DNA from 2 places in the Ensifer sp. GW823-FHT05D09 genome. Region 2 is predicted to be linked to the other one. Evidence: riboswitches for the same ligand, from Rfam matches in the RefSeq annotation. Region 2 holds a riboswitch; the other holds the start of a gene.

Region 1 (15,709 bases), on a different contig from region 2:
CGCCAAGATCCGCGTGTCGCTACGCGAGGAGATCCGCCAGATCCAGCAGCAGCTCGGCATCACCACCGTCTTCGTCACCCATGACCAGGAAGAGGCGCTGTCGATCTCGGATCGCATTGTCGTGATGAATGGCGGCCGTGCCGACCAGATCGGAACGCCGTTCGAGATCTACAACACACCTGCCACCCGCTTCGTCGCCTCCTTCGTCGGCACGCTCAACATCATCGAGGCCAAGGTCGCAGACCCGGCCACGGGCGCCGTCGCCATTGGCAACCAGCAGGTCTCGCTGAAGGAGCAGATTGCCGGCATGAAGGGCGGCGACCCGATTTCGTTGGCGCTGCGCCCGGAGGCAGGCTCGATCGCCGACAGCGCCAAGGGTGATACGGCACTGACCGGTGAAGTGGTTTCGACCAGCTTCCTCGGCTCGGTCATCCGCACCAAGCTGCGGATCGGCGGCGATGTCATCTCTTTCGACATGTTCAACGACCCCGGCCTGACGCCGCCGACCTTCGGCGACAACGTCACGCTGCGTTTCGCCGCCAAGGATCTGCTGGTCATCCGCGAGTAGCCGAGCGTTGAAAGGTCAACCGTCGCTGGAATCATTTCGCCCGGCGGCGGCCGGCCTTGGAAAAATCTGTCGTAATTTCCAGGATTTTCGTCGCGCCACGCGTTTGACCACGCGTGGCCGATCTATATAGTCGGCCCTGTTCTCAGGGCGGGGTGAAAGTCCCCACCGGCGGTAGCGATCGCTACAGCGCCGCGCGTCCTAAAGACGCGCAAAGGTCGCTGTAGAACTTGAACGTGCTGCATGTTTTGCCCTTAAATCGGTGAGATTTAAGGATACATGCAGCGATCGAAGCCCGCGAGCGCCTTGGAGCCGGCAGTGGTTCCAGGGGTCAGCAGATCCGGTCAGATTCCGGAGCCGACGGTTAAAGTCCGGATGGAAGAGAGCAAGCAGGAACGTGGGCCCCATCGCGGGGTTTCGCGCGCATGCATGTTCGCCCGACGGGAAAATTGGAAACGCCAAACCCTGGAAGGCTTGAGACCATGACTATTCTTTCCCACCCCACCGCCAAGATCGCGATCGTTCGTGCCCGCTGGCACGCCGACATCGTCGACCGCTGCGTCGACGCCTTCGTCGCGCAATGGACGAAGCTCGGCGGCTCGGCTGCCGATGTCGAGATCTTCGACGTGCCGGGCGCACTCGAAATCCCGCTGCACGCCCAGAAGCTCGCCAAGACCGGCCGCTACGCCGCGATCCTCGGCACCGCCTTCGTCGTCGACGGCGGCATCTATCGCCACGACTTCGTCGCCGGCACGGTGCTCGACGGCATGATGCGCGTTCAGCTCGACACCGACGTGCCGGTGCTTTCCGCCGTGCTGACCCCGCACAATTTCCAGGAAAGCGCGCCGCTGATCGCCTTCTTCCGCGAACACTTCGTCACCAAGGGCGAAGAGGCCGCCAACGCCTGCGCCCAGATCCTCGACGCCCGCGCCAAGCTGGCGCTGGTCAACGCCTGACCTTAAGATCGCGACACAGGACCCGACAAGCCCCTCATCCGGCCTGCCGGCCACCTTCTCCCCGCCAGGCGGGGAGAAGGACGTGCGTGGCGCGCTCTCGCGTCCAAGCACCGTCATCCGATGGCCACAGCCTTTGCCACCCTACGCTGCGGTCGTCGGTACCGGCAAAGCGGATGGCGAGGCTGTCGGACGAAATAGCACCGCAGGGCTTACGGCGAGTGAAAGCGCACGCGTCACGCTCGACCGTCCCCGCTCCCCGCCTGCGGGGAGAGGGCTAGGGTGAGGGGCAGCTTTGCGCAAAACGGGTGAAGAACAAATCCAAGTGAAGGCCCGACCCCTTTCTTGAATCAACCTCTGAACCACCTGAATCGACCCGCCAGCAACGGCCCTCAAACCGCTGTTTCGACTCGACAATTCCAGCGGCTCACTGCGCCGGCTCGGCCTCGGCGAGGCAACGTTCCAACGCCTCCATGCGGTGACGATGGCCCGCCGCCTCGAAGCCGACGACGGTCACGAACGGCGCGAACATCACCACAATCAGGCAGACGGCCATGTCGACGCCTGCCATCGCCGCTGCGATCGACGCTGCCAGCACAAGCACCGTTCCGGCGAGCAGCCACGCATGCAGCGGCTCTGCCTGCCGCAGCAGATAGGCATACATGCCGTAGACGAGGCCGATGTACGCGCCGACCGGGATGACCACTGTCAGAACCGTTGCCAGCGAGCCGATATGTGCCTTGTGCTCGATGTAGTAGGCAGCGACATGCAGGCCGGCACCGGTCGCGACGATGGCGGCGAAGATGAACATGTGGCCATAGCCCCAGACGAAGGACCGCTTGCGGTGCGCATGTAGCACCTCCGCACTCGGCAGCAGGAAATAGATCCACCACATGCCGAAGGTGAGGCCGGTGCCGGCCAGGCAGACGAGCGCCACGTCGAGGTTCCAGCCCTCCCCGTCGACAACGGCGGTGATCGAGGCGACCGTGCCGACCACACCTTCGCCAAGCGCGATGATCGCCAGAAGGCCGTAGCGCTCGGCGATATGGTGCGCATGCCAGGGCGTGCCACCATACCGCGTCTCGGCGATGTAGGGCCCAAGCATCTCGATCGCCGTCAGCACCACCACCATCGCAATGGACACGCTGAGCGAGAAATCGAAGAAGATCAGCACGATCCAGCCGAGCTGGGCGATGCCGATGGCGATCACATAGGTCATGCAGGCACCGCGCCGCTGCGGATCCTGCCGGGTGGCGCGCAGCCACTGGAAGATCATCGCCACGCGCATGACGACATAGCCGAGCACCATCACGCCATTGTCGAGATGCCCACCCACGTCGATCGAGTGGAACATGGCGGGAAGGCCGATTGCCAGGATCAGCACGCCGACCATCTGCACCATGGTGACGCAGCGAAACACCCAGTCGTCAGTGTCATAGGCTGACGCGAACCAGGTGAAATTGATCCAGGCCCAACAGATGGCAAAGATCGCGAGCGTAAAGCCGATCAGCCCTGCCCTGAAATGTCCTTCGGCCATCAGATGCGCAAGTTGCGATGCCGCAAGGCTGAAAGCGATGACGAAGGTCAGATCGAACAGAAGCTCGAGCGTCGTTGCCGTGCGGTGGTGTTCATGCGTGTCGCGTCCGCTCATGCGCGCCAGGCGATGGGCTGTGGCACGGGGTGGCGTCGTGGTGGCGTCGGACATGGATCGGCATTCCTCGCAGACGGGATGATATGCAAGAATATTCAAATATTTTCAGAAGCTTCGTCAAGCGGGCAGTGCCAGATCACCCGGTTTTGGCTGAACATGAAAACGCCCGGCATCTCTGCCGGGCGTCTCGCCGCAATGCGCGAGGGAGGATCAACGTGCATGGCGGTATCAGCGCATTTCCAGGACACATGCGAAGCCGTTCGCAGCCAGGAATTGCGTAATGCGATGCGAGAGAGCGTCTCCATGGCCCGGTTCAGGCCGGAAACGCTCTCTTGCCCGGTTGAATTACTTCGCCGCGTCGAGACGATCGATCGCGTCGACATTGCCGGCCGACGGGCCGTTCGGGTCGAACTCGGAGGCGAGCCAGGCATCGACGATCGATTTGGCCAGTTCCGGCCCGATGACGCGTGCGCCCATGGTGATGATCTGGGCGTTGTTCGACTTGGCAGCCCGCTCGGCGGAATAGGTGTCGTGGGTCAGCGCGGCGCGGATGCCCGGCACCTTGTTAGCCGAGATGCAGACGCCGATGCCGGTGCCGCAAAACAGGATGCCGCGCTCGTTCTCGCCATCGACGATGGTCTGCGCCAGCTTCTGCGACAGGTCGGCGTAGAAGCCGGACTGGCTGAGGTCGCTGACCTCGAGGTCGGCCTTGCCCTTCAGGTGAGCCGCGATGACGTCGAGCAAGGGCTTGCCGGCGCTGTCTGCTCCGATTGCGATTTTCATGATGGTTCCTTTCCGTCGTTTTGGTTGGCGTGCGGAGGCTCAGATCGCCCCGGAGACACGCTTGAGAATGTCGAGATACCCGTTGACGTCCCAGGCGGAGCGGCCGATGAACAGGCCGTCGATATGCGCCTGAGTAACCAGTTCCTCGCAATTGCCGGGATTGACGCTGCCGCCGTAGAGCACGGGAACGCGCACGCCGAGCGCAGCCTCCGCCACATCGGCGATGCGCTTGTGGCGCTCGTCGGCGTAATCGGATGTGGCCGGAATGCCGTTGACGCCGATGGCCCAGACCGGCTCGTAGGCAAGCAGGATCGTCGCCTTGCGGGCGTCGCCGTCAAGAAGCGCCAGCGCGCCTTCCACCTGCCGCTTCAACACGGCATCCGCCTCGCCAGCCTCGCGCTCGGCAAGCGTTTCACCAATGCAGATCAGCGGCACAAGGCCATGACGCACGGCTGCCGCCGTCTTCAGGCCAACGGTCCGGTCGGTCTCGCCGAAATGCTCGCGCCGTTCGCTGTGGCCGAGCTCGACCACGTCGAGATTGCAGTCCCTCAGCATCACCGGCGACACCTCGCCGGTCCAGGCGCCGGCATCATCCCAATGCATGTTCTGTGCGCCGACCTTGACGCTGGTTTGAGCCAGCCGGTCCTTGACCTGGCGAACGGCGGTAAAGGGCGGAATGACGAAACGCTGGATGCGATCGTCGCGCGCAGCGTCCGCTGCCGCCAGTCCGTCGGCAAAGACCATGGCCTCGGCCAGCGTCTTGTTCATCTTCCAGCTTGTGCCCACCCAGAGCTGCGGCGTCGTCATGCTTTCTCCGATACTTTTTGTGTGTCGACCTTGACCAGGCGTACGCCGGCTTCGCTCAGCGCGTCGGCATGCTCATCCGCCACCTCGGCGCCTGTCAGCACCGCGTCGAAGGCGTCGAGCCCGGTCAGAAAATGCAGGGCGGATCGCCCGAACTTGTCGTGATCAACAAGCAGATACTTGCGCGCCGCCGATTTCACCATCAGGCGCTTCGCCTGCACGACCTCCTGGTCCTGGTGGAAGGCTGCCGTGCCAGCGACGGCGGAGCTGGAAAGGAAGGCGATGTCGACGCGCAGCGAGCGCAGCGCCTCTTCCGTCACAATGCCAAAGAAGCCATTGAACTTCTTGCTGTACTGGCCGCCGAGCGCGATCACGTTGATACCCGGCGCGCCGGAGAGGCCTGAGATGACGCCGAGATTGTTGGTGATGACGGTGAGCGGCCTGATGTCCCGGATGCAGGCAGCAATCGCGCCAGCGGTCGAACTGTCGTCGATGAGGATGCTCTGCCCCGGCTCGATCAGACCAGCCGCATATTCGGCGATCCGGTTCTTCTCGGCGGCGGCAATCTTCTCACGGTAGCGGAAATCGCTTTCGAACTGCGGGCTCGACTGGATCGAGGCGCCACCATGCACCTTGCGCAACAGGCCGGCCTGTTCAAGGTCGTCGAGGTCGCGATGCACAGTCATCTTGCTGACGCCGAAACGGAGCGAAAGATCCTCGACGGACGCCGTGCCGGCCTCCATCAGAACATCCATGATCGCCTGTCGCCTGTCTTCCGGCTTCATCGCCATCCGCCTCGATCCGATGGCGCAGGAGCACGCCATCACTTCCGGGAAGATAACATCTGAATGTTATATTTCAATATATATGGTGATATTTTGTGATTTTTTAATGTGATTTTGATGGTCGATTGAAGCCCGTGTCGATGTAGGGCTCCCAGAACTCCACGGATTCCCGGATCATATCGACGACATTGTGATCCGTTGGCTCACGCTCGCGGAAGGAAAGCTCCAGGCAGATCTCGTTATCGGTGCCGCCGCCGGCCTTGACCGCGTCGATCAGCTTTTCCGGCGTGATGCGTCCGTCCTTGTTGTAGGCGGCGGTGAACGGCCAATGCCCGCCCTTGTTCATCGACGACTGCTTGATGTGGATGATCGGCGAGCGCTCGGGAAAGGCGCCAGCCCAGGCATAGGGGTCGATATCATCGGGATCGTCGGAGGTGACGTCGCCGTGGTCGATATCGACCATCATCTTCATCGGGATCGGCAGGCCGGCCTCTGCCAGCCGCCGGTCGAGCGCACGGCACTCGGCGATCGTGTGGCCGAACTCGCGGCCGACCGACATCGGCTCCCAGAAGACATAGGAAAGACCGGCCGCCTTGCCGTGCTCCGCCACCTCGCGCCAGCAGTCGATGGCGATCTTCATCAGCTCCTCGCGCCGCGCCGGGTCGTCGTAATCCCGGAGCGTGAAGATCGCGAACTGCGTGCCCATGCCGGAAGCGCCGAGCTCGGCGGAGATATCAGCGAAGGTCTTGAACCAGTCGACGTAGTAACGCCGCACATCCGGATCCGGGTGGCCGAAATGATTGAGCCTGCCATAGGGCCCGGTCATGCCCGAGGTGATCTTCACGCCGGTGCGGGCGAGTGCCGCCCTGAACTGGCGTATGGTCTTGGAGATCGTCGCCGCCGGCCAGCCCGGATTGACGAACTCGTGCGTCAATTGCACGTAGCCGATGCGGATTTGTTCGCCGATCGTCTCGATCAGGTCGTCGGGTTCGGCAAAGCGGTTGACCAGCGGATTGGTGTTGAGCGACAGCGTGAAGGCCAAGGCAGTACTCCTGACTACCAGAGAAATTTCGGAAGGATGAAATCGGGAGTAGCGCCATGGTCGGCAAAAAGCTTTTGCCGCTCCGCGTCGGAGGCATGTTCCAATATGCCCGTGGTCACCAGCACCGAGCCGAGCCCGGCACTCGCCGCGCCGGCGATATCGTGCTCGATGCTATCGCCGATGGCGCAGACACGCGACGGATCGGGACGGCCGAGAAAGTCGAGGGCAAAATCGTAGATGTCGGAGAATGGTTTGCCGATCCATCGCACCTTGCCGCCAATGTCCTCGTAAAGCTCGGCGATCCGCCCAGCGCCGAAGGCCGTTCCGCTCTTCGTCAGCATGACCTTGTCGGGGTTGGTGCAGAGGCACGGCACGCCGCGCCGCGCCGCCGGCGCCAGCAGCGCCTCGTAGTGCGACAGCGGCAGCACATCGCCTTCGCTTGCCGCCAGCAGCACAAAGTGCGCCTCTTCACCCCAGTGAGTGCGCTCAAGATCGAGCCCCTTCAGCGGCGAGAGGTCGCCGTCACGGCTGACCAGGAGGCATTTGCGCGGCAGCCCGCTTGCCTGCCTGCCTTCGCGCTTCAGGATCTGCCAGGCCACCTCGCCCGAGGTCAAAAACCAGTCCCAGCTGCCGGCGACGAAACCGAGGTCGACGAGGCGACGATCGTTTTCCGCCGAGCGCTTGCCGGAATTGGAGAGAATGACGATGCGCTTGCCCTGATCCTTCAGCCGCACCAGCGTCTCGGCGGCGCCGAGATAAGGCCCGCGACCGTCGCGCAGCACACCGAACTGATCGATCAGAAACGCATCGTAACGATCGGCGATATCGGCAAGGCCGGTGATGTCGGTTGTCATAATATACCTGCCTGTCTTGCGCCCATGAGCGCCAGCCGCGCCGCGCCGGCCGCGGCTTCCTCGGAGCGCACCGCCAGGAACGGCACGCCGAGCTTGCGTGCGCGGATTGACGACCACACGCCATTTTTAGCACCGCCACCGACGGTGCGGATGGAGCTGAGCTTCGGCCCGCCAAGTGCTGTCAGCCTGTCATAGGCGAGGCTTTCGACACCGGCGATGCCCTCGAAGATCGCCTGCAGAAACACGGCATCATCCTCAGGCCGCGGTGTCATGCGCGGTGCCAAGTTCGGATCGGCGATCGGAAAGCGCTCGCCCGGCTTGGTCAGCGGATAATAGTCGAGCCCGGTATCGCTGGCCGGATCTATGCGGGCGGAGAGCGCCTCGATTTGTTCGCCGGAGAAATGCGCCGCCAGAACCACGCCGCCGGTGTTCGACGCGCCGCCCGCCAGCCACATGTCGCCGATGCGGTGGCTGTAGAGCCCGTATTCCGGCGCAAACAGCGGCCGGTCGGAAAGCACCTTCACCGTCAAGGTCGTGCCAAGCGCGCTGACGCCATCACCTGGCCGGTCAGCGCCCGTCGCCAGGAACGAGGCGCAGCCATCAGTGGTGCCTGCAACGACGACCACCTCTCGCGAAAGGCCGAAAGCTTCGGCAGCCGCCGGCGAGATCGTCGCCACCGGCTCTCCGGCAGGCAGCACCTCCGGCAGCAGCCCGGTGCACGCCCCGGTCTTTTCGATCCAATCGGGCCAGCATCGTGCAACCGGATCGTAGCCTGTCTTCAAGGCATTGTTCTCGTCGGACACATCGTAAAGCCCGGTAAAATGCCCGGCCAGCCAGTCGGCCTGGTGGATCACGCGGAAGACGCCCGGCACCGACTGGAATGTCAGCGCCTTGGCAAGCCCTGATGTCGCGCCATGAGCGGCACTTTCCTTTGGCGCATGGGCGGCAATCGCCTGCAGGATTGCAGCATCGCCAACCGCATCGTTGTACATCATCGGGCGGGCGAGCGGCGCACCGTCGGCGGTCACCGGCAGCATCGTTCCAGAGGTGCCGTCGATGCTGATCGCCCGGATCACACCGCGATCGACCGCGACGAGCACGTCGCCAAGTGCCGCCTGCACCGCCTTCCACCAGCCGATAGGATCGCGGTGATCGTCCGAGAAGGCAGAAAGCCTGGCGGCGCCAGACGCGGCAATCGCGCCATCGGATGCCATCGCGACGGCGCGCGCACCCGAGGTGCCGATATCGATACCGACGACGAGAGCGTCGTGTTCTCCACTCATTGCAGCGCCTGCCCTGCCCGGTTGAGTTTCTGGCGATATTTCTCCGCGTCCCAACCGAGCAGCTCCGCATTTTCGGCGGCGCTCAGGTAGCGCAGCCGCCCGCTCGCCGGGATGCGGGCCGTAACGTCGGCAAGGCAGCGGGCCATGGCGAGCGCACCGGCGGAAATGCCCTTCTCGACCAGCACGCCCTTGCCGGGAAAGAGCAGCAGCGGCGGCAGGCTTTCGCCCCGCTCCGTCCTGCCCTTCTCGATCGAAGCCGCTGTCTCGCCGGGCGCGGCGATCACGGCCCCCTTGCCGAGGAAGATGACATGGTCTGGATAGAGGCTGCCGCCGGCGGCAATCCGGCAGCTTTCCAGATCGGTTGCGACCGCATGCAGCCTGATATCGTCGGGCAGGCAATAGCCACTATCAACGGCAAGGCGCGACAACACCGCGAGGTCCGCCGCGGGCGCCGTCCGGCGCTGTACGGTCAGCCGCCGAGAGACATCGGTCAGAAGGATCGCCGCATCGGCGACGGTCTCGGCGGCAACGGCCAGGCCGTGATTGCCGAGGATCAGCACTGAGGTCTTCTCCTGCATTCGCTCGGCAATCGCCCGGGCAAGCGGCAGGCCCGGCCGGGCATAGGGCACGAAGACATGCGGGATGCCGGCGAGACGCTCGGCGGCGATGGCGGCACCGTTTGTCTGGACCGCTGTCGCAATCGTTTCGACGCAATGAACGTGGATCACCACCTTCTGCGGCATCAGCGCATGCACCGTCGTCTCGATCGAGGGCCTGAGGCCGGAAGGGTTCATCTCGGAAATGACGAAGTCCTGCGCCTTCTCGGTGGCGGGGTCATTGCGTTCCAGCGCGTCCAGCAATGGGTCGAGCGCCACCGGCACCATGACGTCGCGCTGCCGGGCATGGGCAAGCCAGAGGCCGGAGGCCTTGATCCAGAGCGTGCCGACCTCCTTGATCGACGTGTTGCCGCCCGCCCCCTGCACCAGTAGTGGATCGGCGCCGACACGCGCCGAGATATCAAGCAAGGCCTCGAATTCCAGACTGCGCATTCCCACTCTCCTTCAGGCCGCCGCCTGCTGGCGTTCCAGCCAGCCGGTGAAAGCCTGTCGTTCGGCCGGCGTCATGTGCAGGCCATGTTTCGTCCGACGCTCCAAGAGATCGTCGGCAGTCATGGCCCATTCGTTGTCGATCAGGAAGCGGGCCTCGCATTCGCGAAACAGCGGACTGAAGACGGCACCGAGGTCGTCGAGCGACCGGGCATTGCCGATCAGATCATGCGCGCGCGTACCGTAGAGCCGCGCATAGTGCTTGGCGAGATCGGCCGTCAGCCAGCGATAGCGTGCCCTGAGATTGCCAAGAAACTGCTCGAAATCCGCATCGGCCATGTCGCCCCCGGGCAGATGCGCCTTTGCCGTCCAGGCCGCGCCCATCTGAGGGAAAAACGGTTTCAGCCGCTCCAGTGCATGCTCCGACAGCTTGCGGAACGTGGTGATCTTGCCGCCGAAGACGGAGAGCAGCGGAGCCTGGCCGTTTGCGGCATCCACCTCGAAGATATAGTCGCGCGTCACTGCCGACGGGTTCTCGGCATTGTCGTCATAGAGCGGCCGCACGCCTGAGAAGGAATGAACGATATCGTCCTCGGTCAGCTGCTGCTTGAAATAGCGGTTGACCGATTTCAGCAGATAGGCGATCTCGTTGCCGTCGGCAGACACATCCTCGGGACGGCCCTCATAGGGGATGTCGGTCGTGCCGATCAGCGCCAGGTCGTTCTGGTAGGGATTGATGAAGATCACCCGCTTGTCCGGGTTCTGCACCAGATAGGCCTGCCGCCCCTCCCAGAATTTCGGCACGACGATATGGCTGCCCTTGACCAGCCGCACGCTGCGGCTGGAATTGAGCCCGGCGATCCGCCCGATCACGTCGTTGACCCATGGCCCGGCGGTGTTGACGACCGAGCGCGCCCGGACCTCGGATTTCGCGCCGGTGCGCAGATCCGTCATCTCCACGTGCCAGAGGCCGTCGACGCGGCGGATGGCGCTGCAGGCGGTACGGGTCAGGACGCGCGCGCCCTTCTTCTGCGCATCGAGCGCGTTGAGCACGACGAGCCGGGCGTCATCCACCCAACAGTCAGAATATTCAAAGGCCTTGCGATAATCCCGCTTGATCGGAGCGCCCTCCGGTGCGGTTCTCAAATCGAGGCTGCGTGTGCCCGGCAGGCGCTTGCGACCGCCGAGGTGGTCGTAGAGGAAAAGCCCGAGCCGGACGAGCCAGGCGGGCCGGTCGGCCGGATTGTGCGGCAGCACGAAACGCATCGGCCAGATGATATGCGGCGCGGAGGAGAGCAGCACCTCGCGCTCGATCAGCGCCTCGCGCACCAGCCGGAACTCGTAATACTCAAGATAGCGCAAGCCACCATGCACAAGCTTGCCCGAGCGCGAACTCGTGCCCTGCGCCAGGTCGTCCTTTTCGCACAAAAGCACCGAGAGCCCGCGTCCGGCGGCGTCGCGCGCGATGCCGGCACCGTTGACGCCGCCGCCGACGACGAAGAGATCGTATATTCCCGTCTCGGAACCCACGTTCTTGCCCCCTGTCATCAGCACGGATTGACCGGCGGCAGGCCGGCGATGTAGCGGCGCACTTCTTCCGCCGCCATCTCGGCGGCAAAGGTGACGGTGCGCACCGAGGCGCCGGCGATATGCGGCGTCAGCGTCACGTTCGGCAGCTGCAGCAGCGGCCAGTCCTCCGGCACCGGCTCCACCGAGAAGGTCTCGAGCATTGCCGCCGAGAGATGCCCGCTCACCAGGTTCTCATAGAGCGCGTCATAGTCGCAGAGCGGCCCTCGCGCCGTGTTGACGAAGATCGCGCCGGGTTTCATCTTGGCGAAGGTCTCGGCATTCATCATGTTCCGGGTTTCCTCGGTCACGCGCGGGTGCAGCGTCACGACGTCGGAGCGCGACAGGAGGTTGTCGAGCGAGACGTGTTCGACACCGCCGTTGAGGTCGTCGGCCGACAGTTGCACATAGGGATCGTGCACCAGGACCTTGGTGCCAAACGCCCGGAGCAGCCGCACCACCTTGGTGCCGATATTGCCATAGCCGATGACGCCGACGGTCAATTCTGAGAGTTCGCGGCCGGTGCGGTCCGCCCGGTAGAGATCGCCGCGCCACTCCCCCTTGCGCAACGCCTCGTGGCCGGTGCGGATCAGCCGCGTCTCGGCGAGGATCGCGCCAAGCGTGAATTCGGCAACGGCACTGGCATTTCGGCCGGGCGTGTTGACGACGCTGATGCCGGCGTCACGCGCGGCCGCCATGTCTATGTTGACAGGGCCGCCGCGCGAGACGGCAACGAGCTTCAGCCCGGGAAGCGAGGTCAGCATGCCTCGCGACAGGGGCGCCAGTTGCGTCACCAGGATTTCGGCGTCGCCGATGAACTCGATGATATCGTCCGCCTTGCCGAGATACTCTTTCAGGCCGTCCATGCCTTCGACGGCGTAGCCATGTTCCATCGGCACATCCGGCCAGGGCAGTTCGAGGGTGCGGATGTCATGGCCGTCGCCGCTTGCTTCGACGATCTTGTCGCGAAACACGTCCGGCAGCATGAACCGGTCGCCGATGATGGCTATCTTCTTCATTTCAGTCTTTCCTGTTGTGGTCCCGCGGCCGCACCCTGGGAAAGTGCGTGCCAGACAGGGCGAAGCGCGATGCGCGACTGCTGGTAGGAGGGGAAAAGGCCGTCGTAACGGCGCGCCAGCGCCTCGTCGGCCGGTTCGGCGGCACGCTGGTGCGGCGACACCCAGTCGCGCACGCAGTCTGCCATCGAGGGATAGATGCCGAGCGACACGGCGGCGATCATGGCGGCACCCGCCGCCCCCGCTTCCTCGCGCTCGCTGGTCTGGACGCTGGCGCCGAGGGCGCCCCCGAGAATGCGCCGAAGCGAGGCGCTGCGCGCCGCACCACCGGTCAGCCGGATGCGGCCGGGAAGCGGCCCCATTTCGGCGTAGCAATCGCGCGCGGCCATGGCGAGCCCGTCGAACACCGCCTTCACCATGTCGCCGAAACCGTGGGTGATCGACAGCCCGACAAAGGACGCCCGCGCCGAAGCGTCGACGAAGGGCCCGCGCTCGCCGGCTTCCGAGATATAGGGCTGGAACATGAGCGAGCTATCCTTGGCCTCAGCCAGCCAGCCGTCGACGTGGGACAGAAGCTCAGCCTTGGTCTTCTCGACGCCCATGCCCTTCAGGAGCCCGCCAGCAACCGAAAGGATCCAGTCGATATTCAGCGTTGCCGCCATGTTCGACTGCATCTGCGCGTAGGTGTCGGCAATCGGCATGCACATGGTGTAGCCGGTGAGATCGCGGTTGAGCCGCACGTCGTCGGCGCTGGTCGCAAGTCGCATGTGCATGCCTGTCGAGCCGATGATCGAGCAGCCGGTGTCGGTGCCGGGATCGTAAAGCCCGGCGCCAAGGGCCGTGCAGACCACGTCGACATAGCCGAGCACCACCGGTGTGCCCGTGGGAAGGCCAGTGGCGGCAGCCGCATCCGTCGAGAGCAGATGATGCGATGTCGCCCCGTCGACGATCTCCGGCAGGAAATGCTTGAGCTTTTGCAGGCCGAGAAAACGGATGACGTCGTCGTTGTAGCTGCGGGTGCGGAAGTTGCCGAAGGTGAAATTGGCTTCGGACGGATCCGTCGCACGCACCTGCGTCAACTTGAAATAGAGCCAGTCCTTGCAGTGGAACGTGGTCGCGACACCCGACAGCATTTCCGGCGCGTTGTCGCTCATCCAGCGCAGTTGCGCGCCCTGCTGGCAGGCAGCAAGGCCGGAGCCTGTGCTGGCAAAGCGCTCGACATCGCCGCTGTCGCCGCGCAGCCGCTCGACGGTGTCGCCGGCGCGCGCGTCGAGCCAGAGCCAGCCCTTGCCGATCGGTTCGCCTCCCTTGTCGATCATCCAGGTGCCATCGCCCTGGCCTGTCACCGCGATCGCGGCAACGCGGCCCGGGAGGTTCTCGATCTTGGCCGACAGCTCCGTCAGGGTGGTGACGGTATCGGCCCAGGTGCGGTTGAGATCCTGCACGCTGCCGGTCCTGCCGACGGCCTCATAGGTGTTCGGCACCGCGGCCATGGCGAGCTGCCGCCCGCCGAGGTCGAAGGCCACCGACTTGATGACCGACGTTCCCGCATCGATACCGATGAGGATGTCCCGCATCAGGCAAGCTCCTCGCCATGGCTGATCGCCTTGCCGCTGTCGCCGTCGAACACGTGCAGGCTGGACGGGTCGAGGCGAATGCCGATCGGCTGGCCGACGGCAAGTTCCGTGCGGTCATGCTCCACCAGCACCATGGTGCCACCGGCAAAATCCGCGGCGATATGCGTCTGGTCGCCGAGCCACTGGTTGACGGCCACCCGGCCGGCGACCCCGTCGGCGCTGCGGCGCACGGAGTAAGGTCTAATGCCGAGCACCACCTTCTGCCGCTTCATCAGCGCATCACGCACGGCATGGGAAAAGTCCGACGCCGGATATTCGAGCCTGACGCCATCCTTGAGGCCGAATGAGACCCTGGTCTCGGAACCGGTGATGCTCGCCTCGAACACGTTCATCGGCGGCTCGCCGACGAAAGTGCCGGTGAAGAGATTGGCCGGACGCTCCTTGATCTTCTGCGGCGTATCGAACTGCTGCAGCACGCCGCCCTCCATGACGGCAATGCGGTCGGCAAGAGCGTTTGCCTCCGTCTGGTCGTGAGTGACGAGGATCGCCGTCAGCCCGCGCTCCTTGATGTAGTGCTTGATGCGGCCGCGCAACACGGCGCGCAGCTGCGGCTCGAGTTGGCCCATCGGCTCGTCGAGCAGGTGCAGGCTGGCGTCGCGGATCAGCGCTCGGCCGAGCGAGGCGCGCTGCTGCTGGCCGCCGGAGATCGAGCTCGGATAGCGCCCGAGAATGTCCTCGATTTCCAAGAGCTTGGCGATACCGGCCACCTTGTCGTCGACGACGCTTTGCGACAGCTTGGAAGCCTTGAGCGCGAAGGCGATGTTCTCGCGCACCGTCAGTGGCGGGTAGAGCGAATAGCCCTCGAAGGCCATGGCGACGTTGCGACGCACCGGTGCAAAGGTCTGCACCTCGCGTCCGCCAAGCGAGATCGTGCCGCGCGACACCGCCTCGAAGCCGGCGATCATGCGCAAGGTCGAGGTCTTGCCGCAGCCCGACGAGCCCAGAAGCGCGATGATCTCACCCTTCCTGACGTCCATGTTGAGCTTCTTGACGGCATGGACGCCGTAGTCGACGGGCCCATAGAACTTGTCGACGTCCCGGATCAAAAGAGCGGTGTCGGTCATGCCGCTTCTCCATTGCGCTTGGATTCCATGTCGGCGCGCGGCAGAAGCCGGCCGCTCGCCTTGTCGAAGAGAAAGGCCTGGGCGCCGTTGACGGCGATATGGGCAGGACCTGCCAGCGGCCCCGGCGTTCCGGCCGGGCGCGACACCAGGATTTCGCGACCGCGCGCCGTCATCGCCAAAGTCACCGTCTTTTCGTTGAGCGGCGTTTCCGCCTCGACCGTCACGGGAATGGCGCCCGGCGCCGATGCGTCGACAAAGACGATGGCCTCAGGGCGAAGACCGAGAACGCAGGCCTTGCCCGAGACATCGCCATCATAATCGGAAAGGCGCACCCGGACGTTGGAAAGTTCGACGAAAACACCGTCGCCGCTCTTTTGCGGCGTCACATCCAGTAGGTTGATCGTCGGATCGCCGAAGAGGCGGGCAATCTCGATATCGGCGGGCGCGTTGTAGATCTGCTGCGGGGTTCCGATCTGGCGGATGCGGCCCTGCGACATCACGGCGATCCGGTCGCCGAGCGCCATCGCTTCCTTGTAGTCCTGGGTGACATAGACGACCGTTGCGCCCTGGGCGGCCAACAGCCGCGGCAGTTCCAGCCGCATCTCGAAGCGCAGTTTCGCATCGACATTGCGCAAGGGATCGTCGAGCAAAAGCAAAGGC
Region 2 (15,709 bases):
TGTGCCTGGAATCAAAGCGATAGGGTACCTTTGGCACCTCCACGGGAGGTGCGGCGCCCTGGTCATGGGAGGGATGAATGACGAAAGACAATCCTGGTTTCAGCACGCTCGCAATCCACGCCGGAGCGCAACCAGATCCGACGACGGGCGCCCGGGCGACGCCGATCTACCAGACGACCAGTTTCGTCTTCAACGACACCGACCATGCGGCGGCACTCTTTGGCCTGCAACAGTTCGGTAATATCTATACCCGCATCATGAACCCGACGCAGGCGGTTCTGGAAGAGCGCCTCGCAGCGCTTGAAGGCGGCACCGCGGCACTGGCTGTCGCCTCCGGTCATGCGGCCCAGCTTCTCGTCTTCCACACGATCATGAGCCCCGGCGACAATTTCGTCGCCGCAAACCGACTTTACGGTGGCTCGGTCAACCAGTTCGGCCACGCCTTCAAATCCTTCGATTGGCAGGTGCGCTGGGCGGATCCGAGCGACCCCTCGAGCTTTGAAGCCAAGATCGACGCGCGCACCAAGGCGATCTTCATCGAGAGCCTCGCCAATCCGGGCGGCACCTTCGTCGACATCGCCGCGATCGCCGAGGTCGCCCACAAGCATGGCCTGCCGCTGATCGTCGACAACACCATGGCGACACCTTACCTCCTGCGCCCGCTGGAGCACGGTGCCGATATCGTCGTGCATTCGCTGACGAAGTTCATCGGCGGCCACGGCAATTCGATGGGCGGCGTCATTGTCGACGGCGGCACATTCGATTGGTCGAAGTCCGGCAAGTACCCGATGCTGTCGGAGCCGCGGCCGGAATATGCCGGCGTCGTGCTGCACCAGGTGTTCGGCAATTTCGCCTTTGCGATTGCCGCGCGTGTTCTCGGTCTTCGCGATTTCGGCCCGGCGATCTCGCCGTTCAACGCCTTCATGATCCTGACCGGCGTCGAGACGCTGCCGCTGCGCATGCAGCGCCATTGCGATAACGCACTGGCTGTTGCCAAGTGGCTGAAGGGCCACGACAAGGTGTCCTGGGTCAACTATGCCGGGCTTGAAGACGATCCGAACAACGCGCTGCAGAAGCGTTACGCCCCGAAGGGTGCCGGCGCCGTCTTTACCTTCGGCCTCAAGGACGGTTACGAGGCAGGGAAGCGCTTCGTCGAGGGGCTCGAGATGTTCTCGCACCTCGCCAATATCGGCGACACCCGATCGCTGGTCATCCATCCGGCCTCGACCACCCACCGCCAGCTGACACCTGAACAGCAGGTTGCGGCAGGAGCAGGCCCCGACGTCGTGCGTCTGTCCGTTGGTATCGAGGATGTTTCCGACATCATCGCCGATCTCGAGCAGTCGCTCGGAAAGATCTGAGACTGACATCAAAATGAGGGGACGGGTTGCTCCGTCTCCTCATGGAGCTGGTGCCTGATGGTGAAGATGAAAAAATTCGACCTGGCGACGGTCGAGCCCGAAGTCGGAGAGCCCGCCGCGGACCGCCTGATCGCCGGCACGCCCAGGTTTCGGACCTGGAACGTCGAAGAGGCCGATGGTGGCCTTTATGCTGGCGTCTGGGAATCGACGCCCGGCAAATGGCGGATTGTCTACGACGAGTGGGAATACTTCCATATCCTGTCCGGCTACTCGGTCGTAACCGAGGACGGCGGTGAGGCCGTGCATCTGCGCGCCGGCGACAGCATGATCCTCAGGCCCGGTTTCAAGGGGACGTGGGAGGTCGTAGAAACCACCCGCAAGGATTACGTCATTCGCCTCTGATCAAGCCGCTATCCCTTTGCACCCGACTCGGTGCCATCAGATGCACGGGTGAAGGCTTCGGCAAACGACGCTTCCGAGATTCCGTTCAGCGCGCGCCGCAGCGCTTCGGCTTCCGGTTTGCCGAGGGCATTTTCGAAGCGCGCCTGCGCCTTGCGCCAGAGAACCGTCATCTCCTGCTGCTTCTTCAGGCCGAACGGCGTCAGCTGAACGCGCTTCACCCGCCTGTCCGACGCGTCGGGCACAAGCTCCACGTAACCATCGCGGATCAGCGGTTTCAGCGTGTGACCAAGCGCCGATAGATCCATCACCAGGAGATCCGCGAGCGTGCGCAGCGAGGCATTTTTGCTGTGGGCGATCTGGCTGAGCAGCGAATATTGCGTACCGCGCAATCCGCTTGGTGCGAGCACATCCTCATAGAGCTGACCCAATTGGCGTGAGGCGCGTTTCAATGCGCTGTTGGTGCAGAAGTCCCAGACCTTCGGCGTGTCATCCATCGTTTTCTCCGTCGCGGCCGTGGCGCCCGTTTTCGACTTTGGTAGCGCCACTCTTGCGCAGCGTCCAGTTTGCTGTATATTTAGTGGCATATACCACTAAATTGAAATCGGAACAAGGAAACCGACAATGAGTGCAGTGGAGAAAAAGGGTAAGGCGCTGGTGACGGGCGCGTCTTCGGGCATCGGCGCGACCTATGCGGACCGGCTGGCACAGCGCGGCCACGACCTGGTTCTGGTGGCGCGCGACGAAAAGCGTCTTTCCGATCTCGCCGCAAAACTGTCGGCGCAATACGGCGTGACGGTCGATGTGCTGAAGGCGGACCTGACGCTACGGGATGACGTAAGGGTGGTCGAGAAGCGGCTGCGCGACGACGCGGCAATCCAACTCCTCGTCAACAATGCCGGGATCGGGCCGAAGGGGCCGTTGCTCGCCGACGACCTGGACTATCTCGAAGCCATGATCGAGTTGAACGTCGTTGCCGTGAACCGGTTGGCGGTTGCCGCCGCCCAGACGTTCGCGGAACGCGGCAAGGGAGCGATCATCAATATTGCCTCCGTCGTGGCGCTGGTGCCCGAGCGGTTCAACGGCACATACAATGCGAGCAAGGCCTTCGTGCTGAACCTGACGCAGTCGATCAACGCGGAAGCTTCCGGCAAGGGCGTCAAGGTTCAGGCGGTGCTACCCGGTCTGACCCGCACCGAGATCTTCGATCGCGCCGGCGGCTCGATCGACCGGCTCGATCCGTCGATGGTGATGGACGTCACCGATCTCGTCGATGCGGCGCTTGCCGGTTTCGATCGGGGAGAGCTGATCACAATTCCATCGCTGCCCGACGCTGACGACTGGGACGCCTTCACCAAGGCGCGCCTGGTCCTGGCGCCCAATCTTTCGCATGACAGGCCAGCGACCCGCTACGGTGTCGAACGAGCACAGGCGGTCTGACGCTCAAGCGGGGTCGCTCCCCAAACTGGTCTGGTTTCAAACGGCTTCGGCGGTGTTGTCGAAGCCGTTTGTTTTTCAGGAGCGAGGCAGGGCGAACTGTCACCAGACGAGGTCCAGCCGCTCAAGTCCATGGAAATGGAAACTGTCCCGGACCTCGGGGTCATGCTTCAGCCTCATCCCGGGCAACCGCTGAAACAGGATCGGCAGCGACAGGTTCAGTTCGAGGCGGGCGAGCGGCGCCCCAATGCAAAAATGCAGGCCCGCACCGAACGAGACGTTGGCGCCCTCATTGCGCATGGGGTTGAAGTGGAGTGGATCCCTGAATTTTCGGGGATCGACATTGGCAGCGCCAAGCAACAAACCGATCTTGTCTCCTTTGCGCAGCGAAATCCTGTCGTCGAGATTGAGATCCGATAGCGCGTAGCGCTGGAAGATATGCAGCGGTGCCGCAAATCTCAGGCATTCCTCGACCGCAAGCGCGGTCGTCGCCTCGGTTGCGAACAGATCTTTGGGCGCGTGGCCCGACTGCAGGATCGTTCTGACCGCGTTGCCGATCTGATGCACGGTCGCCTCGTGGCCGGCGTTGAGAAGCAGCGCCGCCGTGGAGATCAGTTCCGCCTCAGACAGTCGCTCGCCGTCCTTCTCCGACGTGATCATATGCGTCAGGAGGTCGTCTGCCGGCGCGCGGCGCTTCTCGGCGATGATGGTCCTGAGGTAGTCGGCGAAGTCGGCGGATGCATGGTTGGCGTCGAGCTCGGTTTCGTGGCTCGGGTTGAAGACGTACATACGCACCATGCGATGCGACCAGTCGAGAAGATTTGGTGTGGCCTCGACTGGGATGCCGAGCATGCGGGCGATGATGGTGACCGGGATTGTTTCCGCGTAGGTCTTCAGCAGCTCGACTTCGCCGTCACGCTCGAAGCCATCGATTGTCGAGTGCGACAGCCGTTCGATATCCGGCCGTAATTGCTCGATCTGCCTGGAGACGAAGGCGCGGTTGACGAGCGTGCGCAGTCGGGTGTGGGCTGGCGGTTCCAGTTCCAGCAGCGAATGCTCCTCGAGTGCGTCGAAATCCCTCAAATGTGCTTTGGGTGACGGTATGCCCAATTCTTCGCGTGTGGCCACGTGCAGGATCTGCCGTCCAAAACGCCGGTCGCGCAGCAACGCGTTCACCTGGTCGTAGCCCGCGAAATACCATTGCTCACGCTCGCTCCAGTAAAATGCCGGGCAGTGGGCGTGAATCTCGGCATAGGCCGACGATGGCGAACGATAGAAATCCGGATTGTGTACGTCGATCGAAACGCGCCGCTCGGCGCGGTCGATGCTGATGGCGGGCTTAGGTGGCATGGCGCTGGCTCTTTGCAAGGCGGGGACGGCGACCATTTGTAAGGGTGGCGTGGTTCCGCCTGCAAGAGCACAAGTTGTATCGGATTGGCGACCAACGACGCTTCCAGGCGGTCGTCGCAGTCTGCCTTCGACTTGTGGTGTCGCTGCGTTGACAAAATGGCTGACTGCGGGTCAATCTTATGTCGCTGAGTAGGGCGCATCGGTGCAAGGTCGAAAGGGCAACGCCCACCTACGGTAGATAGACCCTCGTTGCGCCCATGCCGAACCTCGAAAACCTCAAGAAGCAGGCCAAACAGTATCTGAGATGGCATCGCGACGGATATTTTCCGGTTGCGGCCGAGATCAGGGCTGCTTTGCCGCGCTTTCGCGATCTGGATGACCGGGAGATATTGAAGGCGGACTTCAAGCTCGCCGACGCCCAGGAACTTGTCGCGCGCCAGATGGGTTTTGACGGCTGGCAGGCGCTCAAATCAGGAGCCCTGACAATGACCACGCAAGCGAAACAACAAGCACTGCGCCCTGTTCTGCGATCGACCTCGGCACAATTGTTTGTCGCCGACATCAAGGCGTCTTGCGACTTTTTCACGGACAAGCTCGGCTTTGCCGTCGACTTCGTCTATGGCGACCCGCCCTTTTATGGTCAGGTGAAGCGCGACAATGCGTTGCTCGCCTTGCGACTGGTCTGCGAGCCCGTCTTCGTCGGCGACGTCAGGGAGCGCGAGCATCTGCTTTCCGCGTCGCTGACCGTTGCCACGTCGCACGAAATCAAGCGCCTGTTCCTCGACTATCAAGCGGCCGGGGTGCGCTTTCATCACGTCTTGCGGACGGAGCCGTGGGGCGCGCGAAACTTCATCGTCCTTGATCCCGACGGTAACCTGATCCTGTTTTCTGGCCCTGTGGATTGACGGATCGCATTTGCGCGACGGCGTGCGGCAATCGCTCGCCTTCGCTTCCAGCCTTAAGAACAAGGCGGATATCGTTCTACGGCTGGAGCTTGGGGCAGCAATAAGGGCTGAGTTTTCGAGTGATTGTGTGCACGTCATGCTGTTCGAAAAGCCTTGTTATCGCCCTTCGGCGCGGAACAAGTTTTCGTCTGAAACCTTTTTCAGTGGCGTCTGGCGACCTATTTGCGCATGATGCGGCAGCAAGCAGGGAGCGGCATGGCAAAAAACCAGACCAGTCTATCGGCGGGCATCGTAGCGGCAATCCGCAAGCGGCGACCCACTGTCGTCAGCCGTGAGGCGGCGGTCAGCCGCGGTGATATCGTCATCGCTTCCTATAACATCCACAAATGCGTCGGCACCGACGGCCGCTTTGACCCGGGGCGTACAGCCCAGGTCATCAGCGAGCTCGGCGCCGATATCGTCGCCCTTCAGGAGGCTGACCAGCGCTTCGGTGAGCGTGCCGGGCTGCTCGACCTCGAGCACCTGCGACGCGAGGCGCATCTGGTATCTGTTCCGATCTCCGGCTTTTCCACAAAAGGGCATGGCTGGCACGGCAACGTGCTGCTTCTGCGTGAGGGTGCGGTTTCCGATGTTCAGCAATTGAAGCTGCCGGGCGTCGAGCCGCGCGGAGCGCTCGTGGTCGATCTGGACCTCAAGATGGGTCCCTTGCGCGTGATCGCGGCCCATCTCGGATTGTTGCGGCACTCCCGCGCCCAGCAGGCCGAGGCGATCATCGAGGCGGCATCCGATGCGGGCGGGCGACCGACCTTGCTGATCGGCGATCTCAACGAGTGGCGCATGGGCAAACGCTCGTCACTGTCCTTCCTCAGCCCGGTGTTCGACCCGTCGCATGCAACGGTCGCGAGCTTTCCTTCCCGTTTTCCGCTGTTGCCGCTCGATCGCGTTCTCGGTAATCCCCATAGCCTGGTGACGTCGGTCGCCGTGCATGATTCTCCACTGGCCCGCGTCGCTTCCGATCATTTGCCGGTCAAGGCATCCATCGATCTGAAGGTCGGCAAGCGGGAAGACCATAACAACGAACGGATTGAAGTGAGCCGGGCCGGATCGGTCTGAGACACTTTCTGGCGGGCAGGTGATGTTGTCCTTTGTCATTGTTGCCGTTGTCGCCATCGGCGGCGCGTTCGGCGCAGCGATCCTCTATGTCTACGGCCGCTTCGGTCGGCGTCCGCACGGAGACCCGTCTTCAGCGCTTCCCGTCGCCGAGGCCGAGACCGAACTGGACCGAGCCATCTTTCCATTGCTTGGTACCCACGCCGGAACGAACGGCATATCGCTCGTCTCAGACAACATCGAAGCTTTCGTCGTCAGGGCGCATGCAGCGCGAAGGGCCGGACGAAGCCTCGATTTGCAGTACTACTATTGGAAGGACGACCTGACCGGTCTCCTGCTCACACGGGAAATCCTGGCGGCAGCGGATCGGGGCGTCCACGTCCGCTTGCTGCTCGACGATATCAATGCCGGCATCCACGACCGGATGTGCATCGCGCTCGATGCCCATGCGAACATTGAAGTGAGACTCTTCAATCCCAGCCGTGCCCGCACCGACCGCATCCGCCGCGGTTTCGAGATGGCCATCCGCGCCTTCAGCGCCACGCGCCGGATGCACAACAAGCTGTGGGTTGCCGATGCGCGTGTGGCGATCGCCGGCGGCCGCAATATTGGTGACGCCTATTTCGATGCGGCAGAGCTTTCGAACTTTCGTGACCTCGATGTCTGGATGATCGGGCCGGTGGTCGAGCAGGCATCGGCAATGTTCGATCGCTATTGGAACAGTACATCCGTGTTGCCGATCGGCAAGTTGCGCACCCCGCGCAAACAATACCTGCCGGCCCTTAGGGACGGGCTCGACGCGCATGCGCGAACACCCGCCGCTCGTTTCTATCTGGAGCGCGTGGCCGATGTGATGGGGGGCGAGGCGTCCTTTAGCGGATCGAAGGCGCTGCATTGGATCGACGATGTCCGTCTCGAGGCCGATCCACCCGAGAAGGCCCTGATGCAGAAGCGGCAGAACTGGCTGCTGCGCGAACTCTTCCCCCTGATCCAGGCGGCAAAGAGGGATCTGCGTATCATCTCGCCCTACTTTATTCCCGGCACCGCCGGGACACGCGAACTGACGGCTCTGGTGAAGAATGGCGCGCGGGTGGCGGTGCTCACCAACTCGCTGGCCGCCACCGACGTGGCCGCCGTTCACGGCGGCTATGTGAAATATCGTCGAAGCCTCGTTCGCGCCGGCATCGAGCTCTTCGAACTGAAAGAGCAGGGCGATGCCGTCGAAAGCCATCGCATGTCCCTGTTCGGCCGGCGCAATGCCAGCCTTCACAGCAAGGCTTTTGTTGTCGATGGTCTCAACGGCTTCGTCGGTTCGATGAACTTCGATCCGCGGTCGGCATCGCTGAATACCGAGATGGGCGTGGTTTTTACGGATGCCGCGCTTGCGGGTGAACTCGTGAAGATGTTTGAGGAGGAGACGGCGCCTTCCGTCAGTTACCGGCTCGGCATCGAAGGCACGCGGCTTGTCTGGCACGACCGGTCGAACGGGACAGAGCGATTGTTACGGGGCGAGCCGGATGCCAGTCTGTTGCGGCGCTTCATCGCTGGGCTCATTCGCATCCTGCCGATCGAATCTCAGCTCTGACGTCGCTGCCAGCGTGCACGGGTTTACCGTTCGTTTACCGAGCGGCGGCGAATGCTGTGCGCAAAGCGCAAAAGCCAAGGCGCCGGCGAAGGCGTTGGCGAAAAAATGTTCTATCAGCAATCACGTGTGGAGGAGTTCTGTTCTTAGGCTGGAAGGGCGCCGCCGATTAAGGTTATCGGACGTTCGCGACTTGAAGTGAAGGGTGTTGACACTCTATGTAGGAGCAGAAGGCCAATCCTGTGATTCCCGGCTCGCAAAGGTTTTGCGGGCCCGATTGATGAAGGTTCGATATGAGAAATCCAGTTGATACCGCCATGGCGCTGGTGCCGATGGTTGTGGAGCAGACCAACCGCGGCGAACGTTCCTACGATATCTTTTCGCGCCTTCTGAAAGAGCGCATCATCTTCCTGACCGGCCCGGTCGAAGATCAGATGGCGACGCTCGTCTGCGCCCAGCTTCTTTTCCTTGAAGCGGAAAACCCGAAGAAGGAAATCGCGCTTTACATCAATTCTCCGGGCGGCGTCGTGACCGCCGGCATGGCGATCTACGACACCATGCAGTTCATCAAACCGGCCGTTTCGACGCTGTGCATCGGCCAGGCCGCCTCGATGGGCTCGCTTCTGCTGGCTGCTGGCCATAAGGACATGCGTTTCGCCACCCCGAATTCGCGCATCATGGTCCACCAGCCGTCCGGCGGTTTCCAAGGCCAGGCCTCCGACATCGAGCGCCACGCCAAGGACATCCTCAAAATGAAGCGTCGCCTCAACGAGGTTTACGTCAAGCATTGCGGCCGGACCTACGAAGAGGTTGAACAGACGCTCGATCGCGACCATTTCATGAGTTCCGACGAGGCGCTCGACTGGGGTCTGATCGACAAGGTCATCACATCGCGCGAAGCGATCGAGGCTGCAGAGCAGGCGTGATGACGCGCTTTTGTGTCACGATAGATGCAATTGTGACACAATTGTAATAGTGAAAGGGCTTTATCGAGGGGGTAAAGCCGCTAAGATGAACCCTTAATGCTATGTTGAGCTGTGAAGGCATAGGGTTCAGAGTTAGGTGGGAGAGTCGTTGCGGCCGAATCTTGGGCAAAATGCCCTGATACGGTGGGTACTCCCGGAAGCCCTCTTAATGCAGCGCAGATCTTTGCGCGGGGCGAATTGAGTGGTCCGTGGTATCTTTTCGAGGGTATCCGGCGTGCTGGAAGGAAATGGAAATGAGCAAGGTCAGCGGTAGCAACGGCGGTGACTCGAAGAATACGCTTTATTGTTCGTTTTGCGGCAAGAGCCAGCACGAAGTCCGCAAGCTGATTGCCGGACCGACGGTTTTCATCTGCGATGAATGCGTCGAGCTCTGCATGGACATCATTCGCGAAGAGAACAAGACCTCGATGGTCAAGTCCCGCGATGGTGTTCCTACCCCCCAGGAAATCATCAAGGTCCTCGACGAGTACGTTATCGGCCAGCAGCAGGCGAAGCGCATCCTGTCGGTCGCCGTGCACAATCACTACAAGCGCCTGGCCCACGCGGCCAAGGGCAGCGATGTGGAGTTGGCGAAGTCGAACATCATGCTCGTCGGCCCGACCGGTTGCGGCAAGACCTATCTCGCGCAGACGCTTGCGCGCATCATTGACGTGCCCTTCACAATGGCTGACGCAACGACGTTGACGGAAGCCGGCTATGTCGGTGAAGACGTCGAAAACATCATCCTGAAGCTGCTTCAGGCTGCCGACTACAACGTCGAGCGCGCCCAGCGCGGCATCGTCTACATCGACGAAGTCGACAAGATCTCGCGCAAGTCCGATAACCCGTCGATCACCCGTGACGTTTCGGGCGAGGGCGTGCAGCAGGCGCTGCTGAAGATCATGGAGGGCACCGTCGCCTCCGTGCCGCCGCAGGGTGGCCGCAAGCATCCGCAGCAGGAATTCCTGCAGGTGGATACGACCAACATCCTGTTCATCTGCGGCGGTGCATTCGCCGGCCTCGACAAGATCATTTCCGCCCGCGGCGAGAAGACATCGATCGGTTTCGGCGCAACGGTCCGTTCACCCGAAGATCGCCGCGTCGGCGAGGTTCTGCGCGAACTGGAGCCGGAAGACCTGGTCAAGTTCGGCCTCATCCCGGAATTCATCGGCCGTCTGCCGGTTCTGGCGACGCTCGAAGACCTGGACGAAGACGCGCTGATCCAGATCCTGTCCGAGCCGAAGAACGCTCTTATCAAGCAGTACCAGCGGCTGTTCGAGATGGAAGACGTCGAGCTGACCTTCCACGAGGACGCGCTGCGCGAGATCGCCCGTCGCGCCATCGTGCGCAAGACCGGCGCACGTGGCCTGCGCTCGATCATGGAAAAGATCCTGCTCGACACGATGTTCGAGCTGCCGACGCTCGAAGGCGTCCGCGAAGTCGTGATTTCCGACGAGGTGGTGAAGGGTGCAGCACGGCCGCTCTACATCTATTCCGAGCGCTCGGAAGAGAAGACCAACGTCTCGGCCTAAGCGCGAGGCACAGATCAGATTTGAAAAAGCCCGCCTCGTGCGGGCTTTTTCATGACCCCACACTTAGTTGTTGAGATGGCTTCTGCGGCGCGAGATTTAACAATTCGGTTGTTGCTAAAGTGTCTTAACAACGCAATGATGTGACGATTCAGTAACGGGCCTCGGCCGTTGCGCACCCTTGAAGCCTCGTTTTCCGTCGCAAGGTACGCAACAGCAATAAAGCGTAGTCAGAAGGACCCGGCCAATGATGGTGGATGTCGCGTCGAGCCTTGAAAAGGACTCTCTAGCACTCCACTTTCATGTGGAAAACATGACAACCGGGAGTGCCGCTGTGGCTCCCGGGAACGGGCCCGAAATCGGGACGGAAAGGAAATGACATGACGAGCAAAACGTCTCCGGCGACAGAAAGCGCGACCTATCCGGTCTTGCCGCTTCGCGACATTGTAGTCTTCCCGCACATGATCGTGCCGCTTTTCGTCGGCCGTGAGAAGTCCATCCGTGCGCTGGAAGAAGTCATGGGGACCGACAAGCAGATCATGCTTGCCACCCAGATCAACGCGACGGACGACGATCCGGAACCCTCCGCGATCTACCAGGTAGGCACGATTGCCAATGTTCTGCAGCTGCTGAAGCTGCCCGACGGCACCGTCAAGGTGCTGGTCGAAGGGCGTACGCGCGCCAAGATCGACAACTACACGCCGCGTGAAGAATTCTATGAAGCGACAGCACAGGCGCTCGACGAGCCGGAGGAAGACCCGGTTGAGATCGAGGCGCTCAGCCGCTCGGTCGTCTCCGAATTCGAAAGCTACGTGAAGCTCAACAAGAAGATCTCTCCTGAGGTCGTCGGCGTCGCGAGCCAGATCGAAGATTATTCGAAGCTTGCCGACACGGTCGCTTCGCATCTGTCGATCAAGATCGTCGAAAAACAGGAAATGCTGGAAACCACCAGCGTGAAGATGCGCCTCGAAAAGGCGCTGGGCTTCATGGAAGGTGAGATCTCCGTCCTGCAGGTGGAAAAGCGTATCCGCTCGCGCGTCAAGCGCCAGATGGAGAAGACCCAGCGCGAGTACTACCTCAACGAACAGATGAAGGCGATCCAGAAGGAACTCGGCGACGGCGAAGACGGCCGCGACGAGATGGCCGAAATCGAAGAGCGCATCGCCAAGACCAAGCTCTCGAAAGAAGCGCGCGAAAAGGCTGATGCGGAGCTGAAGAAGCTGCGCCAGATGAGCCCGATGTCGGCGGAAGCAACCGTCGTGCGCAACTATCTGGATTGGCTGCTGGGCATGCCGTGGGGCAAAAAGTCCAAGATCAAGACCGACCTGAACCATGCCGAGGAAGTGCTCAACGTCGATCACTTCGGCCTCGACAAGGTCAAGGAACGCATCGTCGAGTACCTGGCCGTTCAGGCGCGTTCGACGAAGATCAAGGGCCCGATCCTGTGCCTCGTTGGCCCTCCGGGCGTCGGCAAGACCTCGCTTGCCAAGTCGATCGCCAAGGCGACCGGCCGTGAGTACGTGCGCATGGCGCTGGGTGGCGTTCGTGACGAAGCGGAAATCCGCGGTCACCGCCGCACCTACATCGGTTCGATGCCCGGCAAGGTCGTCCAGTCGATGAAGAAGGCAAAGAAGTCCAACCCGCTCTTCCTGTTCGACGAGATCGACAAGATGGGCCAGGACTTCCGCGGCGACCCGTCGTCGGCCCTCTTGGAGGTGCTGGATCCGGAACAGAACTCGACCTTCATGGATCACTACCTGGAAGTCGAATACGATCTGTCCAACGTGATGTTCATCACCACGGCGAACACGCTGAACATTCCGGCGCCGCTCATGGACCGCATGGAAGTGATCCGCATTGCCGGCTACACCGAAGAGGAAAAGCTGGAGATCGCCAAGCGGCACCTGCTGCCGAAGGCGATCCGCGATCATGCGCTGCAGCCGAAGGAGTTTTCGGTCACCGACGGTGCGCTGATGGCGATCATCCAGACCTACACGCGTGAAGCGGGCGTTCGTAACTTCGAGCGCGAACTGATGAAGCTCGCCCGCAAGGCTGTGACCGAGATCATCAAGGGCAAGGCCAAGTCCGTAGCCGTCACCGCTGAAAACATCCCGGATTACCTGGGCGTGCCGCGGTACCGGCACGGTGAAGCCGAGCGCGACGATCAGGTTGGCGTGGTCACAGGACTTGCCTGGACAGAGGTCGGCGGCGAACTGCTGACGATCGAAGGCGTCATGATGCCCGGCAAGGGCCGCATGACCGTTACAGGCAACCTGCGTGACGTGATGAAGGAATCGATTTCTGCGGCGGCGTCTTACGTCCGTTCGCGCGCGATCGACTTTGGCATCGAGCCGCCGCTGTTCGACAAGCGCGACATCCACGTGCACTTGCCGGAAGGCGCGACGCCCAAGGATGGCCCGTCGGCCGGTGTTGCCATGGCAACGGCGATCGTCTCCGTGATGACCGGTATTCCGATCTCCAAGGATGTGGCGATGACGGGTGAAATCACCCTTCGCGGCCGCGTGCTGCCGATCGGCGGTCTGAAGGAAAAGCTGCTGGCTGCCGTCCGCGGCGGCATCAAGAAGGTGCTGATCCCTGAGGAGAATGCCAAGGATCTGGCCGAGATTCCGGACAACGTGAAGAACGTGCTGGAGATCATCCCGGTCTCGCGGATGGGCGAAGTGCTCGAACACGCTCTCATCCGCGTCCCGGAGCCGATCGAATGGGACCCGGCAAATGAGCCGGCAACCGTCGCCGCGGTTGATTCGCAGGACGAAGCGGGCGCTTCCATCGCCCACTGATCGACAGGGCTGGCGGGCGCAATTTTGCTCGTCTCAGGCTCATTTGGCAGAAAAACAAGGAAGACCGGCCCCTGGCCGGTCTTTTTTGTTGTAAAAGCATGCCGCAAGCCTTGCATTCCAAGGGATTAGGCGCAATTGGGAATGGCAAGACGCGGGCGATGCGCAAGCCGCCGCGGCTTAAAAACACAGTCGTTTCGAACCATTTTGAAAGGGGTGGAAACATGAACAAAAATGAGCTCGTGTCTGCCGTTGCTGAGAAGGCCGGACTTTCCAAGACCGACGCATCTTCCGCAGTTGATGCAGTTTTCGAGACCATCCAGGCTGAACTGAAGAACGGTGGCGACATTCGCCTCGTCGGTTTCGGCAACTTCTCCGTTTCGCGTCGCGAAGCCTCCAAGGGCCGCAACCCGTCCACGGGCGCTGAAGTTGACATCCCGGCACGTAACGTTCCGAAGTTCACGGCCGGCAAGGGCCTGAAGGATGCCGTTAACGGCTGATAAGTTTGCTTGACGGCCGGATACGAGGCCGGCAGTCCAAGTCTTGAAGGGTTCGGCTCACGCCGGACCCTTCTGCATTTCCAGTTGGCCTTGCAGCAGCTCAGGCTTTGGTCTACGGCTCAGCCTGTTCTCAGGGCGGGGTGAAAGTCCCCACCGGCGGTAAGGGCTTCGGCTCAAGCCCGCGAGCGCTTCCAGCCTTTGTGGGCTGGAAGGATAGCAGATCCGGTGCAATTCCGGAGCCGACGGTCACAGTCCGGATGAAAGAGAATGATCGTGGATGCGAAGGGCAGGGCTGCCCGTCTTCGCACCCTGCGCTCATGCGTCCTGGTTTTTGTTGGTCCCTGTTTGCGGATGAAGGACATGAGCGAGACTACTCAAGCATTTTTCACCTCCCGTGCCATGGCCGGGGCCGCCTGGATGATACTGGCCGGCGTTGCCTTTGCTCTGCTGAATGTCGTCACGCAATGGATGACGATGCAACTCGGCTTTTCCGCCACCTCCACCGCCTTCTGGCAATATGCGTTCGCGCTCGTCTTCTCCCTGCCTTTCCTGTTGCGGGTCGGTCTATCGGCGATGCGCACCGATTATCCCTGGCGTCACGTCGTTCGTGTCGGCCTTGCAGCCCTGGGGGTAGGGGCCTGGGTTTCGGGCCTGGCCTCCGTCCCGATCTGGCAGGCGATCGCGCTGGTGATGACGTCACCGTTCTTCATCATTCTCGGTGCACGGCTCTTCCTTGGCGAACGCGTCGGCGCGTCCCGTTGGGGCGCTGCGGCAGTTGGTTTTGCCGGCGCTGCGATCATCCTGCAGCCCTGGTCGGAGAGTTTCACCTGGGCAGCCTTGCTGCCGGTTCTTTCGGCACTGCTCTGGGGTGCGTCGTCGTTGATCACCAAGAGCCTGACCGGCATCGAGCGTCCCGAGACGATCACAGTGTGGCTGCTGGTGCTTCTGACGCCGATCAACGGCGTGCTGGCGCTGTCGGCAGGCTTTGTCGTGCCGAGCGGTACCATGCTCGCGCTGCTGGTGCTGGCGGGGCTCCTGACCGTCGTGGCACAGTATCTGTTGACGCTGGCGTATACGGTTGCCGATGCCGCCTATGTTCAGCCCTTCGATGATCTCAAGTTGCCGCTTAACGTTCTCGCCGGCTGGCTCGTCTTCGGTTATGCGCCGAGCGGCTATCTCTGGCTGGGAGCCGCATTGATCCTCGGCGCCTCGCTCTTCATCATGCGCCACGAGATGAAACGCGAGCGCGCAAGCGCGTAAAGCGACGCTGCACAACAAAGCTGCGGGATTGTCATGCGCCTGTCATCGCCATCCCGCAGAACCCCCTTGTTTTGGATATTCGACATGGGGGATTTCATGACCATTTCATCATGCAGAACGGCGCTCGCCGCCATGCTTCTTGCGTCTGTTGCTTTTCCGGCTGCTGCCGAACCGGTGTTCAATCGTATCGCGTCCTTCGCCGTTGCCGACAATCTGGAAGGTGACGCCCGCAAGGAAACGACTTCTGCGGAAATCATCACGGCCACCGAAGACGGCAACACGCTGATTTATTCCGATAGCCCCGGCAAGCGCATCGGCCTCATCGACATCACAGACGCCAAGGCGCCGAAGGCGGCCGGCATCGTTTCGTTCGATGGCGAGCCGACATCGGTGACCGTCGCTGGTGCCAAGGCACTCGTGGCCGTCAACACGCGCGAAAGCTTCATCAAGCCCTCCGGCTTCCTCGCCACCGTCGACGTCGCCTCCAAGAAGATCGAAGCGACCTGCGATCTC

Evidence for each region. Region 2 has a riboswitch for FMN ahead of AC1Q80_RS23755 (DMT family transporter). Riboswitches for the same ligand answer to the same signal wherever they lie in the genome.
Region 1: another riboswitch for FMN. It lies ahead of AC1Q80_RS11940 (6,7-dimethyl-8-ribityllumazine synthase); the one in region 2 lies ahead of AC1Q80_RS23755 (DMT family transporter).

The regions. Positions count from the first base shown of each region.
Region 1 covers NZ_JBXAIA010000003.1:334,521-350,229, forward strand. Annotated here, with positions in the region: gene AC1Q80_RS11935 (ABC transporter ATP-binding protein) at 1-568, shown strand, start outside; FMN riboswitch at 703-956, shown strand; gene AC1Q80_RS11940 (6,7-dimethyl-8-ribityllumazine synthase) at 1,048-1,521, shown strand; gene AC1Q80_RS11945 (low temperature requirement protein A) at 1,946-3,223, opposite strand; gene derI (D-erythrulose-4-phosphate isomerase) at 3,515-3,952, opposite strand; gene AC1Q80_RS11955 (triose-phosphate isomerase) at 3,992-4,759, opposite strand; gene AC1Q80_RS11960 (DeoR/GlpR family DNA-binding transcription regulator) at 4,756-5,541, opposite strand; gene AC1Q80_RS11965 (sugar phosphate isomerase/epimerase family protein) at 5,645-6,583, opposite strand; gene AC1Q80_RS11970 (TIGR01459 family HAD-type hydrolase) at 6,598-7,437, opposite strand; gene AC1Q80_RS11975 (FGGY-family carbohydrate kinase) at 7,434-8,720, opposite strand; gene AC1Q80_RS11980 (class II aldolase/adducin family protein) at 8,717-9,769, opposite strand; gene AC1Q80_RS11985 (glycerol-3-phosphate dehydrogenase) at 9,782-11,314, opposite strand; gene AC1Q80_RS11990 (2-hydroxyacid dehydrogenase) at 11,314-12,351, opposite strand; gene AC1Q80_RS11995 (FGGY-family carbohydrate kinase) at 12,348-13,925, opposite strand; gene AC1Q80_RS12000 (ABC transporter ATP-binding protein) at 13,925-15,049, opposite strand; gene AC1Q80_RS12005 (ABC transporter ATP-binding protein) at 15,046-15,709, opposite strand, start outside.
Region 2 covers NZ_JBXAIA010000009.1:200,945-216,653, forward strand. Annotated here, with positions in the region: gene AC1Q80_RS23695 (O-acetylhomoserine aminocarboxypropyltransferase) at 78-1,361, shown strand; gene AC1Q80_RS23700 (cupin domain-containing protein) at 1,419-1,763, shown strand; gene AC1Q80_RS23705 (MarR family winged helix-turn-helix transcriptional regulator) at 1,772-2,257, opposite strand; gene AC1Q80_RS23710 (SDR family NAD(P)-dependent oxidoreductase) at 2,385-3,200, shown strand; gene AC1Q80_RS23715 (cytochrome P450) at 3,300-4,547, opposite strand; gene AC1Q80_RS23720 (VOC family protein) at 4,805-5,452, shown strand; gene AC1Q80_RS23725 (endonuclease/exonuclease/phosphatase family protein) at 5,708-6,565, shown strand; gene AC1Q80_RS23730 (phospholipase D family protein) at 6,588-8,147, shown strand; gene clpP (ATP-dependent Clp endopeptidase proteolytic subunit ClpP) at 8,438-9,070, shown strand; gene clpX (ATP-dependent Clp protease ATP-binding subunit ClpX) at 9,364-10,641, shown strand; gene lon (endopeptidase La) at 11,019-13,439, shown strand; gene hupB (DNA-binding protein HupB) at 13,661-13,936, shown strand; FMN riboswitch at 14,059-14,209, shown strand; gene AC1Q80_RS23755 (DMT family transporter) at 14,288-15,196, shown strand; gene AC1Q80_RS23760 (esterase-like activity of phytase family protein) at 15,281-15,709, shown strand, end outside.